DNA from 2 places in the Pseudarthrobacter xylosi genome. Region 1 is predicted to be linked to the other one. Evidence: riboswitches for the same ligand, from Rfam matches in the RefSeq annotation. Region 1 holds a riboswitch; the other holds the start of a gene.

The links. Region 1 has a riboswitch for glycine ahead of ACZY1F_RS17580 (MFS transporter). Riboswitches for the same ligand answer to the same signal wherever they lie in the genome.
Region 2: another riboswitch for glycine. It lies ahead of gcvP (aminomethyl-transferring glycine dehydrogenase); the one in region 1 lies ahead of ACZY1F_RS17580 (MFS transporter).

What each region holds. Positions count from the first base shown of each region.
Region 1 covers NZ_JBVAYT010000009.1:99,688-106,854, reverse strand. The annotation lists gene ACZY1F_RS17605 (MBL fold metallo-hydrolase) at 1-64, shown strand, start outside; gene ehuA (ectoine/hydroxyectoine ABC transporter ATP-binding protein EhuA) at 453-1,328, opposite strand; gene ehuD (ectoine/hydroxyectoine ABC transporter permease subunit EhuD) at 1,334-1,990, opposite strand; gene ehuC (ectoine/hydroxyectoine ABC transporter permease subunit EhuC) at 1,995-2,627, opposite strand; gene ehuB (ectoine/hydroxyectoine ABC transporter substrate-binding protein EhuB) at 2,634-3,542, opposite strand; glycine riboswitch at 4,160-4,257, shown strand; glycine riboswitch at 4,259-4,365, shown strand; gene ACZY1F_RS17580 (MFS transporter) at 4,786-5,433, shown strand; gene ACZY1F_RS17575 (MFS transporter) at 5,589-6,035, shown strand; gene ACZY1F_RS17570 (TetR/AcrR family transcriptional regulator) at 6,360-6,923, shown strand.
Region 2 covers NZ_JBVAYT010000002.1:23,937-31,103, reverse strand. The annotation lists gene gcvP (aminomethyl-transferring glycine dehydrogenase) at 1-2,699, opposite strand, end outside; glycine riboswitch at 2,898-2,995, opposite strand; gene ACZY1F_RS04190 (TetR/AcrR family transcriptional regulator) at 3,091-3,630, opposite strand; gene ACZY1F_RS04185 (MFS transporter) at 3,698-5,284, shown strand; gene ACZY1F_RS04180 (Dps family protein) at 5,383-5,862, opposite strand; gene ACZY1F_RS04175 (nitrilase-related carbon-nitrogen hydrolase) at 6,077-7,159, shown strand; gene ACZY1F_RS04170 (agmatine deiminase family protein) at 7,156-7,167, shown strand, end outside.

The DNA of each region.
Region 1 (7,167 bases):
CGGCCATGGTCAGAACACCACCATCGGCGCCGAACGGAAGGCCTTCTCGCAGGTAGAGCAGTGAGCGAAGGGCGTTCAACCAGGTGGTGGACGCCCTCAGTCTCACTGTTGAACGGGCTCCGGCGCGGCTGCCGTTGCGGAGTCTCTCTGTCGCATTGAGCGCAGCCGGTGATATTCAAAGGCCGGTAATAAGGTTGCCGAGCGATCTCATTCAGCCGAAAACCGGTGCTGTGCGAGGTGGTGATGAGGCGCCAAACGAGCAAGCCTTCCTGTCCCTGCTGCCCGCGGTTGCGGGTACAGCAGCAGGGACAGGAAGGCTTTCTCTGTCTAGGCGCGAGGTGAAGGGGGAGCTTATGTCAGCCTTTGGTAACTGACCCGTCCACTATGGTCAGAGCTCGGTCTCCAATGTGGGCAGAAAGAAGTCCGCATCTAATGACCGCAGTGCCGCGCAGTCACCTACTCTGCTCCTTTTCGATGGCGTTCTCAATAAATGGTGCTACTGACGGCCCAACCGCATCGACAGGCACGACGGGAAGAATGACGTCTTTCGGTCCATCAGCCCAACCCATCGGATCTAGGACGGACCGCAGGAAATTCCGTGTTCGTTGCTCCCTTGGCGCTTGGAAGAGCTCGTCAGGGTGCCCGGATTCCACCACTACGCCTTGATCCATGAAGATGACACGGTCTGCTACGTGGCGGGCGAATGTCATTTCATGAGTTACGAATAGCATCGTCATGTTGGATGATTTAGCCAGATCCCGCATGACCTTCAAAACGTCGCCCACGAGTTCTGGATCCAACGCTGAAGTGGGCTCGTCAAACAGCATGATGTCCGGCTGCATCGCCAAGGCTCGAGCAATTGCCACTCGTTGCTGCTGGCCACCCGACAGCTGCTTCGGATAGAAGTCCGCTTTCTCGGTCAGACCTACCTGGTCCAGCAGGCTCATTGCCCGTTTTTTTGCTTCTGCAGGTTTGACACCTCTGACCCGGAGCGGAGCCTCGGTGATGTTGCGGAGGACCGTCATGTGTGGAAACAGGTTGAAATGCTGGAAGACCATCCCAATGCGGTCTGCTACCTCCCGGCTTGCCTTGTCCCCGGCAACGTAGTCCTTACCAAATATTTCTATATGTCCGCCCGACAGCTTTTCCAGGCCCATGAGCAGCCTCAGCACAGTGGTCTTGCCCGAACCACTGGGACCTATGATTGCGACCTTCTCACCGTCCGCAATCGTAAGGTCGAGACCTTTGAGGACCTTGTTCTCGCCAAAAGACTTCTGAACGTCGCGGAATATAGCCGCTGGAGTCAGACTAGGGCTGTTGTTGTTCATGGAAATCACCTAACGAGGCTGAAGCGACGGTCAGCGCGGTTGATAAGAAGGACGGAGGGGATGCTCAACGCAAGGAAAATCAGACCAACCAGCGTGTAGGGCTCAAAATATCGGTAGGTGATGCCAGCCACTTGGTTTGCTGCACCGAAAAGTTCGATCACGGTGATGGTGGCCAGGATAGGCGTGTCCTTGAACATCGAGATCAAATAGTTTCCAAGCATCGGCACCATCGGAGGGATCGCCTGAGGCATGATCACTTTGGTCCAGGTATCCCTGGTCGACAGATGGAGAGCAGTGGCAGCTTCCCACTGACCGCGCGGTACGTTTTCCAGGCCGGCCCTGTAAACCTCGGCTGTGTAAGCGCTGTAGTGCAGCCCGAGCCCGAGGACCCCCGTCCAAAATGCGGGCGCCGTTACTCCGAATTCAGGCAAGATGTAGAAAAGAAAGAACAGCTGCACGAGCAACGGTGTGCTGCGCACGACAGCGATGTACGCGTTGGCGAGGAAACGTACGGGCCACAAGGGCGACTGTTGGAAGACGCTCAGAATCAAGCCCCCGACCAGGGCCAGGGCCATGCCGCCCAAGGTTGCGGCGAGGGTGAGGATTGCTCCTTGCAGTAGTTCGGGCAAAATGGAAAGTGCAAATTCCAGGTTGAATCGCATCAGCTCACCACGCCTTCGTCATACGTCGCTCGAAATGCCGGACCAGCAGACTCAACGGATATGCGGCTGCGAAGTAGACGGCCATGACCAGGAGATAAACAAGCACATTTTCTCCTGTCGAGCGAACCAGGGAGCTTCCGGTAAAAGCGAGCTCCGTGATTCCAATAAGGGACACGAGTGAGGTTGCCTTAAGGAGTTCCACGAGCAAGTTTCCAAATGGCGGCAGCATCCGCCGCAGAGCCTGGGGAATGATAACTCGACGGACTGCCGTGCCCCAACCAAATGAGAGGGCGTGAGACGCCTCCCACTGACCCTTGTCGACTGCTTGGATAGACGAACGCACTATCTCCGCCCCGTAGGCCGAAAAGCACATGCCCAGAGCCATGATGCCGGCGGTCATGGGGCTGAGCTCGATGCCCACCAAAGGAAGGACGTAGAAGAAATAGAAAATCTGAACCAATGCGGACGTACCGCGGAAGATCTCAACGTAGATGCGGGCGGGCGCCCGGAGCGCACGCCAGGGCGTGATCAACGCCAAACCGGCAACGAAGGAGAGCACCAGTGCTACAGCACCTGCTCCAAGGGTTACCAGGAGCGAGTTATAGAGGCCCTCAAGCAGAGGTGGAAGGAAGTTCATCAGCGATCATTTGCACAAGTCGGCGGCAGTAACTGACGCCTCGGGGATTTCATCTTCGGTCAGGCCATAATTGGCGAAGATCTTCTTCAGCGTCCCGTCGTCACGGATCGTTTTCAAGCCATTGTTCAGAGCGTCGATCAGGTCAGTATCGCCTGTACGCGCCGCCAGTGCACCGTAATTGAAAACGGGCTTACCGTCTTTCATGATCTGATCGTAGGGCGCAACACGTTCGACGGCACCCTGGTTGGTTGAGATCAGTGTCGCCGCCTGAAGGCTCGGGTAGTAGATGACGTCGACGCGACCGGCTTTCAGAGCCGCAATGGACTCCGTGTCAGCGCCAAACTTGACTACTTGTGAAGACGGGATCTTAGCGTCCTCAATCTCAGCGACCTGGCTCGTGCCAGTCTGCGTACCGATACGCACGGAAGAATTGGCTGCCACATCGAGAAGGCTGTGTACAGGTACATTCTCACCCGCCCGCTTGAGGAAGGCACCTCCTGAGCGGTAAACCGGGTTGGTGAAGGCGACTGCCTGGCAGCGCTCCGGACGGATATAAGTGCCACCTGCAATGAGGTCAAAGCGACCGGATGCTGCGCCGGGGATCAATGCATCAAATGGGACGACAACGGGATCCAGAGTCGTGATTCCCAGGGGGAGGAGCAGGGCTGCCAAGGTTTCGACGATGAAACCCTTAACCTCACCGTTCGAATTTACGAATCCGTACGGGTTTTCGTTCGCGACTCCGATGCGGACGCTCTTCTTGGCTTGAAGCTCAGCCAGTTTGCCGCCGCCGGAGGATGTGCTGGACTGGCCGCCACAGGCTGTCAGAAAGCTCGGTACAGCAAGGGCGGCTCCCGCAAGAACGCCCAAACGTGAACCGCTTATAAGCAGTTCACGCCGTGAAAAGTTGGCCATGTTGACTCCCAAGTCCGCTTGATTGGTTCCAGCTCCGGGTAAGTGCTGGTGAATTAAGACAAGTACAACATCATTCAAAGAACTCGTCAACGTGTTTATCTGTATTACCTGATTCATTCGTCTGTGTGTCGTCGGGTCCGACCTCATGCTCGGCCGAGACCCAGTTTTGTTCTTTCGATGACATCTTCGTTTACCGGCGGTTCAGGGGCGCCTCTGACTAGCTGACGGCCTTAGGACGACGAAGGATCGAGTCGTACTCCCATGTGCAAAGAGCGCCTTGAAATTTGCATGTCGCAGTTTCGAGGCTGAGCAGCCGTAGAGGCACCCCAACCAAAGAGCGCGGCAACTTCCACGACTTAGGATTCAAAGGCAGAGAAATCTACATGGGTGGAAATGCCGGGTAACACCCTCAACTCTTGACTCGCTGGCCCAGGGTTGGAAGGAGCTTGTGACCACTCCCGCGCTCCGCCATCGACCCGGAGAGATCGCCCCCCGTGCGACGTAGAACGGGATAGCCCTGTTGCCTCATGTCAATAGGTCCGGGAACGGATAGCTTGCCCCTCACCTGATCTGCAGCTAATCTGTGAACCGTGTCACTCACCAGTGGCACACGCTCATGATCTGCGGCGGGAGAGACCTGCCGGTACGTTCAGCAGGCGCCGTAGGAGCAAATCCTCCCCAGGAATCTCTCAGGCCCACGTACCGCCGCGGTAAGGCAACTCTGGAGAGCAGTCCGGATATCGGGCTCACCGACGGTGCAAGCGGCGCGCTGCTATCAGCAGCGCAATACGGAAACTCTCAGGTCCAGTACAGAGCGGGGAGGAACCCGAATCATCGTGGCACTTCGGCGCCACCTGAGTTATGGAGTTCCAGCAGGAAGCCGACGAGATCGGATTCCTTAGTGCCATGTCCGGCCCTCCGGCCCGCTCTACCTACCGCGCCGGCCTGGCGCTTGGCCACCGCAGCGCAAGAACGGCTGGGAAAGCACGGCCCAACTCGCGCACATTGAAAGCTCAGGCAGCACCCGCCAGGAAGACAGCACCCTGCTCACAGCTTCGCATCCAAATCCGCCAGGAGAGTACAACCGTGTTCCACAGGCGAAAAGAGATCGTCCCAACCGCAGATGGTCACATAGCTGAACAGCCCCTCCAACGAACGCGTCGCCCCCGGCGGACCGAGAGTCGAATCCATCGTCTGCGCTACGGCCGCGTGGCGTTGCTGATGAAGGGAAGGAGCCCGTTGAATGAGTCCGAATAAGGGGTGGACAGAAGTCGGCACTGTTCATGATCTGCCCTTTCAAAGCTGCCGTCGGGTCCGCAATTCTTTCGCGGTGGTGGCCGTGGGTTTGGGATTGATCGCGGCCCAATCGGGGGCTCCCACTCCGCTCCATCCCATTTACGCGGAACGGTGGGGTCTGTCGCCCCTGATGACGAGCGTCGTCTTCGCGGGCTACCTCCTCGGGCTAGGCGTAACCTTGTTGATGGCCGGGCGCCTCTCAGACCACGTAGGTAGAAAGCCTGTCATCTTTGCAGCTCTGCTCACCGCTGCGATTTCCATGACCCTTCTTGCCTTTGCCGACGGGGTGGGTCAACTCGTAATCGCACGAATTCTCCAGGGAGTAGCTTCGGGCCTTGGATTCGGGACGCTGGGAGCTGCTCTCCTGGATTACGCCCCTCCACCCCGGCATGCATTCGTGGCGATGCTCAGTGGGGCGTTACCTCCGATCTCGCTCGGCCTCGGAGCGCTAATCACAGGCGTGCTCGTGGAATTCTTCCCCGACCCGTTGCATGCGTCTTACCTGGTTTTCCTCGGTGCGCTGGTGCCGGCGCTTCTGGCATCCCTGGCGTTGAAAGACAACACCCGCGTCGCTACGGCGCCTGGCGATCGCTAATCCCGACGATGACGGTGCCAAAGGAGGTCCGCAGTCGGTTCGTGGTAGCTCTAGGTTTTTTCTGCGCCAGCTGGGCCCTGCTGGGCTTGTATCTAGGGACCGGCCCGAGTATGACAAAGACATTGCTTGGGGTTCAGTCCCCCACGTACGCTGCCTTGACGATCCTCGCACTCACGGGCAGTAGCGGCATTGTCGGCGTGCTGACTCTCAGGTTTGCAGGCGGCAAAGTTATGATCCTTGGTGGTCTTGCCTTGAATTTTGGAGCTGCGTCGCTGGTTGCCGCTGTGGCGTTGGGCAACGTCTGGGCTTTTGTTGCTGCAAGCATCATGGGTGGAATCGGTTTCGGCGCCGCGTTCCAGGGCGGCCTACGGCTCGTGGTCGCCGGCCTGCCAGCGACGCAACGCGGCGGGCTGCTGTCGTCCCTCTATCTCAACAGCTACATCGCATTCGGGGTACCAACCTTGGTTGCGGGGCTATTGGTTCCGCAACTTGGTCTCAGGAACGTCGTGTATCTGTACGCGGGTGTCGTGATGGCTCTCGCAATCATCGCGCTAACTCTGCTCCATTACAGCCGTTCGACAGTGAATGGCGGCCGTTTCTAAGCACCGGCTCTACCCAAACAAAGGATAAGCGAGTGGGTACCTGAACTTTAGGATCGAGCCGACCTTGGCTTCGCAGATTCCTCCACATCAGCGTCCCGGAAGCTTCGTGCCCTTCCTGCGCTAAGAACTCTGTGTGCTTGGATACCAACGCCGTAGTGTTCCCTGAAGTTAATTGCGACAGTCGGGAGCTTATGCTGGGGTGCGGACGCCGTCGAGCCTACTCGAGGTCCACAGATGAGTCGGAAGTTCGCGAACGCTAGGGCTCCCTCGTGGACGGCGGCAATGTCGTGATAGCCAACCCTATTCGAAGACGAGGAGCCTCTGATGGGACGAGTCGCGGGACGATCCCCGGAGCAGACTCGGCGAATTTTGCTGGATGCCGCTTTGCGCACAATCCGTGCGCGAGGAATGTCGGCGAGCCTAGACGATGTGGCCGCGGAGGCCGGCGTCAGCAAAGGGGGACTCATCTACCACTACTCGACTCGAGAAAAGCTCCTGCTCTCTCTTGTTCAGGACGCCCTCGAGAATTTTCGCTGCAATGTTTTTGAGTTACTGGACCCTGAAGATACCCAGGTTGGCCGGCTGGCGCGTAGCTACATTCGGGCGTGTTTCGTGGACCGCTCCGATCAGACCTCGGCTCGAGATCGTACAGCCGTAATCGCTCAACTGGTCAGCATTCCAGCTATCGAAGCAGTTGCCCGGGACGATGCAGCACGATGGGCGACAGATTTAGGCCAGGACGGTCTTCCCTCGGAGCTGCTGCAGGTTGTCACGTCGGCTGCGGACGGTGCAAGTGCAGCCCCGATGTGGGGTGCACTGCGAGAGGATGAGAGCCGTCGTCAACTAAGGGATCTACTCATCGACCTGACATATCGGTCGCACTTCTGAGTCTCGACCGCTCGGAGCATTTGGCAGGTCATAGGCGTGGCAGCCGACCGCTACCCCTACGCGGCTCGTGTTTTCTCCTCTGGACGAATGTTTGGGTACCACTCATCCCGCAGGGAGCACCTTCATGCTTTACACGGCGAGGTTAGGTCCTGACGAATTGCGGTAAGTGGCAGGAAGGACATGGAGAGACGGCGAGCCGGTGCCGCTATGGCGCACTTACAACAGCCGGTGCGAGCAGCCCGAG
Region 2 (7,167 bases), on a different contig from region 1:
GTGTGGGGTGCGTGGCGCAGCGGGCTGTTCTCCACGGTGAAGTCACCGTTGGCGACCTGGTCGATTTCCTTGCGGATGGTGATCATCGCATCGATGAACCGGTCGATCTCCACCAGGTCCTCGGACTCGGTGGGTTCCACCATCAGCGTGCCCGCAACCGGGAACGCCAGGGTGGGGGCGTGGAAACCGTAGTCGATCAGGCGCTTGGCCACATCCTCGGCGGTCACGCCGGTCTTCGCCGTCAGCTCACGCAGGTCCAGGATGCACTCGTGCGCCACCAGACCACCCTCGCCCGTGTACAGCACCGGGAAGTACTCGTTCAGCCGTGCCGCAACGTAGTTCGCCGCGAGCAGCGCCGACTTCGTCGCCTCGGTCAGGCCCTCGGCGCCCATCAGCTTCACATACGCCCAGGAGATCGGCAGGACACCGGCGGAGCCGTAGTTGGACGCGCTGATGGCCACGCCTGTTGATCCGGCGGAGCCGGACTCGTGGGCTGCCTTGTTGGCATCACCGGGCATAAACGGTGCCAGGTGCGCCTTGGCTGCGACCGGGCCAACACCCGGGCCGCCGCCGCCATGCGGGATGCAGAAGGTCTTGTGCAGGTTCAGGTGCGAGACGTCGCCGCCGAACTTGCCCGGCTGCGCCAGACCCACAAGCGCATTCAGGTTGGCGCCGTCCACGTAAACCTGGCCGCCCGCCGCATGCACGGCGTCACAGATCTCAGTGACATCGGCGTCGTACACGCCGTGGGTGGAAGGGTAGGTGATCATGATGGCCGAGAGGACATCCTGGTGGGCCTCGATCTTGGCGTTCAGGTCCGCATGGTCAATGCTGCCGTCCGGTGCCGTGGCCACCACAACCACCTTCATGCCCGCCAGGACGGCCGAGGCGGCATTGGTGCCGTGCGCCGAGGCCGGGATCAGGCAGACCGTGCGCTGGTCATCGCCCCGGGAGAGGTGATAGCCACGGATCGCCAGCAGGCCCGCGAGCTCACCCTGGGAGCCCGCGTTCGGCTGCAGGGACACCTGATCGTAGCCGGTGATTTCCGCGAGGTCAGACTCCAACCCGCCAATGAGCTCGCGCCAGCCCACCGTCTGGGAATCCGGGGCGAACGGGTGGATCGAGGCGAACTCCGGCCAGGAAATGGCTTCCATCTCCGCGGTGGCGTTCAGCTTCATGGTGCACGAACCCAACGGGATCATGGTCCGATCCAGCGCCAGGTCCCGGTCACTCAGCCTGCGGATGTAACGCAGCAACTGGGTCTCGGAACGATGCGTGTTGAACACCGGATGCTGCAAGTACTCGGAGGTGCGGAGCACGGCGGTATCCAGTGCGAACTCGGTGTCTGTGCCGGCGGCCAAGTCCACCACGTCGGCGCCGAAGACTTCCAGGACACCGGCGACGATGGCCGGGGTTGTGGTTTCGTCGGCCGAGACGCCGATGGTGTCGCCGTCGATGTGGCGCAGGTTGATGCCTTTGGCTTCGGCTGCGGCAACAAGAGCCGAGGCCTTGCCGGGCACGGAAACCGTGACGGTATCAAAGAAGGTTGTGTGCAGTACATCCAGGCCGGCCGCCTTCAGCGATGCGGCGATGACTGCAGCGTGGCGGTGGACGCGCTCGGCGATTGCCTTGAGGCCGTCGGGGCCGTGGTAAACGGCGTAGAAGGAGGAGACGATGGCCAGCAGCGCCTGCGCTGTGCAGATATTGGACGTGGCCTTCTCACGGCGGATGTGCTGCTCACGCGTCTGCAGCGCCAAACGGTACGCGGGAGTCCCGGCGTCGTCCTTGGACACCCCGACAAGACGGCCCGGCATGGACCGCTCCAACCCCTTCGCCACGGCCATGTAGGCCGCGTGCGGGCCGCCGAAGAACAACGGCACCCCGAAACGCTGGGTGGAGCCGACGGCGATATCCGCGCCCTGCTCCCCGGGAGGGGTGATGAGCGTCAGCGCCAACAGGTCAGCCGCGACCGTGACGAGCGCACCGCGTTCCTTGGCGGCTGCGATGACCTCGGCGTGGTTGAAGACCCGGCCGGACACGCCCGGCTGCTGCAGCACGATGCCGTTGATAACACCCTCGGGCAGGCCGGCGGAGAGGTCAGCGACCTCCACCTCGAACCCGAGCGCCTCGGCGCGGCCCTTGACGATGGCGATGGTCTGTGGCAGGCAGTCAGCATCCAGGACGGTCTTGCCGTCCCGGGCCTCCTTGTTCTTATTTGCCCGGCGCATCATCAGCACGGCCTCGGCCACGGCGGTGGCTTCATCCAGCAGGGAGGCGTTCGCGATGGGGAGGCCCACGAGGTCCTGGACCATGGTCTGGAAGTTCAGCAAAGCCTCGAGCCGGCCCTGGGAAATTTCCGGCTGGTACGGGGTGTAAGCGGTGTACCAGGCCGGGGCCTCGAGGATGTTCCGGCGGATCACCGCGGGAGTGACGGTGTCGTAGTAGCCCTGGCCGATCATCTGCACAGCCGTCTTGTTCTTCGCCGCCAGCTTCCGCAGCTCCGCAAGAACCTCAACCTCGCTCAGGGCGTCCTTGAGGGCCAGCGGCTTGGCCTGCCGGATGGAGTCGGGGACGGCAACGTCCACCAGTGCGTCCACCGTGCCGTAGCCGACAGCCTTGAGCATGGAGTCGATATCGGCCTGGCGGCGGGCGCCAATATGCCGGTCAACGAAAGTGGCCGAGGCCGAATTAACACTCACAAGGAACTCCATTACTAAGGCGGCGCAAGGTACGCCACATCGACTCGGGTTCCTCCCCGCTCTGTCTGGGACCTGAGGGTTCCGCGCAGCCTGCTTCCGCAAAGCTGGCGCTTGCACCGTCGGCGGGCACAGCGGTCCTGACATTCCGGAGTGATCCGGGATATTTCAGGCGGACGGCCTGCCACTTTCCAGAGTTGCCTGGCCGCGGCGGTACGTGGGCCTGAGAGATTCCTGGGGAGGATTTGCTCCTACGGCGCCTGTTGTACCTACTAACAGAACTCTCCCGCCGCAGATCAAAGGCATATTCAGATTTCGTGCCGGCCACAGATGACCGCCACGAGGTCCAATTCTCCTACGCCCCGCGCCACCGGGCAAATGAGGTCTCCGGGGTTCAGTCCCGCAGCCGCTCCACGGCGGCAAGAAGCTCCTCGATGTCTCCATGGCGGACCCGGCCGTCCCCGGTGGTGCCGCTTTCCCACATGGCGTTGAAATACAACCCGTCCCCCATATACAGCACGGCTTTCGCCATGGCCGGGCCGACGTCGGCCGCGATCAGGTCCAACCACTGCTGCTGGATGGCGGCAAAGCGGCGCCGGGCCTCTTCATGGGCCACTTCGGCCAGCCGAGTGGCGGCCACGAAGGAGCGGTCCATCGGCGAATCGGACCAGACCGAGGAACGGATGAAGTAGGTGGCTGCACCATCGGCTGCTGCCGCCATCAGCGCCAGATCCTCGACGGCCAGGCGGTCCAACCGTTCCAGTACCGCAGCGATCAGCGCTTCCTTGTTGGGGAAATGGTAGAGCAATCCACCTTTGGACACGCCGGCCCGTTTGGCCACGGCGTCCAATGTGGCAGCCCGCTCCCCCACATCGATCAGGAGTTCTTCAAAAGCATCAAGGACTGCATCGCGTGCGACGGGATTTCTGGCCATGGCTTCAATCATGCACGCTCCGGGTCCCGTTTCTTAACTATACCGTCTGGACGGTATAGTTATTAGCATGACGTTGTCCGCACAGTTCAACCAGACCACCCCAAGCACCTCCGCGTCCGCAGCCGAGGTCCAGCCGTCAGGGCCCGCCAAGGCGCCCTGGCGCGACTGGCTCGCGCTGGCCCTGCTGATGTTTCCGGTGCTCCTGGTTGCGGTGGACAACACTGCGCTGACGTTTGCGCTTCCGGCCATCGCGAGCAGCTTGGAAACGACCGGAGTCCAGTTGCTGTGGATTGTGGACGCCTATCCCCTGGTGCTCGCCGGATTGCTGGTTGCCATGGGCAGCCTGGGTGACCGGATCGGGCGCCGACGGCTGCTGCTGACCGGCAGCGTTGGATTCGCCGCGGTCTCAGCAGCAACAGCCTTTGCCCCCAGCGCGGAGTGGCTGATAGCCGGACGGGCGTCGCTGGGATTCTTCGGCGCCATGCTGATGCCCTCAACCCTGTCGCTGATCCGCAACATTTTTCCGGACCCGAACCGGCGCCGGCTGGCCATAGCCATTTGGGCAGCCGGCTTCTCCGGCGGCGCCGCCCTGGGTCCCATCTTTGGCGGCTGGCTGGTGGAGCAGTTCTGGTGGGGCGCCATCCTGCTGGTCGCCGTGCCCATCATGCTGCCCCTGCTGGCGTTTGGTCCCGCGTTCATCCCGGAATCAAAGGATCCGCGGCCCGGACGGGTGGACGTGCCCAGCATCGCCCTGTCCCTGCTGGTTATGGTGCCTGTTGTGTATGGCATCAAGGAACTGGCGACCGAAGGTTTCGGGGCCGCTCCGTTGGGGCTTGTTGTCTTTGGCCTGGCCATGGGGGTCGTCTTTGTTCGCCGCCAGCAGCGGCTGGCCAGCCCCCTGCTGGACATGTCCCTGTTCGGCAACCGGGTGTTCAGCACCGCCATCACGGCAAACGTGCTGGCACTGTTTTCCTTCAACGGCTTCATTCTCTTCCTCGCACAGCACCTGCAACTCCTGGACGGGATGACACCGTCGGCCGCCGGAATAGCAATGATCCCGGCCCTGGTGGCCACGGTGCTGGCCGGCCTGGCAGTGGTGCCGCTGGTCCGGAAAGTGCGTCCGGGCTTTGTGGTGGCGGGTGGCCTGGCGCTGAGTGCCACCGGCTACGGAATCGCAGTCTTTGGTGATCACGGCTCCGGCCCGGCCCTCCTGCTGGCCGCGCTCCTGATCCTCGCCCTGGGGGTGGGCACGGCGGAGACCATTTCCAATGACCTCATCCTGGGGTCCGTACCAGCTGAGAAGTCAGGAGCGGCGGCCGCCATTTCGGAGACGGGCTATGAGGTGGGGTCCCTGTTGGGGACTGCAGTGCTGGGCTCTATCCTGACCGCTTCCTACCAGCGAAATCTCGTGCTGCCGGCCGGGGTGGAGGAAACGGCGTCAGGCACTGCCGTGCACCAGGCCGGCGAAACTTTGGCAGGGGCAGTGGAGCTGGCCACCAGCCTGCCTGCGCCGCTGGCTGAAGCGCTCCGCGGTGCAGCTCGCCTGGCGTTTGATTCGGGCGTCCACACCACTGCGGCAATTGCGCTGGTACTGATGGCGAGTGCGGCAGTCCTCGCCGCCGTCGTACTCCGGAAAGTTCCGACGGCGGACTAGGGCACCCGCCGCCCGCAAGCCGGCGAGCGCACAAAAAGCGCCCGGGGTCGGAAGTCATTCCGGCGCCGGGCGCTTGTGGCCTCACTATCGGCCGGGTCCTACTTGGCGTCAGGGGCGGTGACGCTGGCGGAGGCCTTCAGGGTCTCGGCGTTCACCATCCACGCATACTGTTCCAGCTTGGCGATGAATTCGTGGAGCAGGTCCGCGGTGGTGGGATCCTCTTCATCCACTTCGTCATGGACCTTGCGCATGGTGCCCACGGCAGCCTCAAGCGCAGCAACGATCCGCTCGATGGCGTCCTTGGTGTTGATGAGGCCCTCAGGGAACTGGGCCAGGCTGGTGGACTTTGCCACCGTTGCGCTGCGGCCGTCCGGCAGGGCGTGGAGGGCGCGCATCCGCTCGGCCAGATCATCCGCGAACTGCCGGGCGGCATCCACGATTTCGTCCAGCTGCAGGTGAAGGTCCCGGAAGTTGGTCCCCACAATGTTCCAGTGGGCCTGCTTGCCCTGGATGTGCAGCTCAATCAGGTCCGCAAGTACGGCCTGCAGATTGTTGGTCAGGGTCGGTGAAGCTTTCATGAATCCTCCTCGATTGGTCCAGTAGTCCCGACGCTATCAGCCACAGGATCGATCGCGCCGGGCCGGAAGCAAATTTTCTCAGTGAGCTTACTAAGCCGGCCGGAGCGTCACAAAAGAATGGGATTCATTTAAACCATTGCGCGAAAGCCGTCCACCCCTCATACTAAATGAACGTCATTCATTTAGTGACGGTCGTCTCACTGGAAGTAAGCCCATGATTGAAATTTCCTGCCTCGACTCACCCGCCTCCCTGGCCCGGACAACGCCGTCCGATCGCCCTGCCCTTCGGGTGGGCGTCGTGCAGCACCGCTGGCGTGCAGACACTGCCGTCCTGCAGGCCGAACTCGATGAAGGAATCGGCCGGGCCGCCCGGCTTGGTGCCTCGGTGGTATTCCTGCCCGAGCTCACCCTCTCGCGCTACCCCGCGGACACCTGCCCCGAAAATGACACGCCCCGGCACGGATCGGTGCGGCACGGCGCGGCCCAGCCCGGCGCCGTGCGGCCCCGGCCGTCGGACACAGCTGAAGACCTGCTCACCGGACCCACCTTCCGCTTTGCCGCCGAATCGGCCCGCCGCCACGGGGTGGCTGTCCATGCCTCGCTGTACCAGCAGGCGCCCAACCCGGACGGCACGGACGACGGCTTGGGGCTGAACACCGCCATCTTGGTGTCGGCTGAAGGTGACCTGCTCGCCCGCACGCACAAGCTCCACATCCCGGTCACCGCCGGCTACTACGAAGACAAGTTCTTCCGCCAGGGTCCCGCGGCCGCGGATGCCTACGAAGTCCACGCGCCGGCAGAACTGGGCGGCGCCCGGCTGGGCATGCCCACCTGCTGGGACGAATGGTTCCCGGAAGTGGCCCGGCTTTACTCCCTCGGCGGCGCTGAGATCCTGGTCTACCCCACCGCCATCGGCTCCGAGCCGGACCACCCGGATTTCGACACCCGGCCGCTGTGGCAGCAGGTCATTGTGGGCAACGGCATCGCCAACGGCCTCTTTATGATCGCCCCCAACCGCTGGGGCAGCGAGGGAACGTTGAACTTCTACGGCTCCTCCTTTATCTCCGATCCGTACGGCCGCGTTCTCGTGCAGGCCCCGCGCGACGCCTCCGCAGTGCTGGTGGCAGACCTCGACCTGGACCAGCGCCGGGACTGGCTCACACTCTTCCCCTTCCTGGCCACCCGCCGCCCCGACACCTACGGCCGGCTCACCGAACCGGTGCGCCGCGACCAACCGCTCGGCGGCGAAGAGGCCGGGTTCCCGACGTCGGCAGTAGACACCGGGGTGACCGCATGAGCACGTGG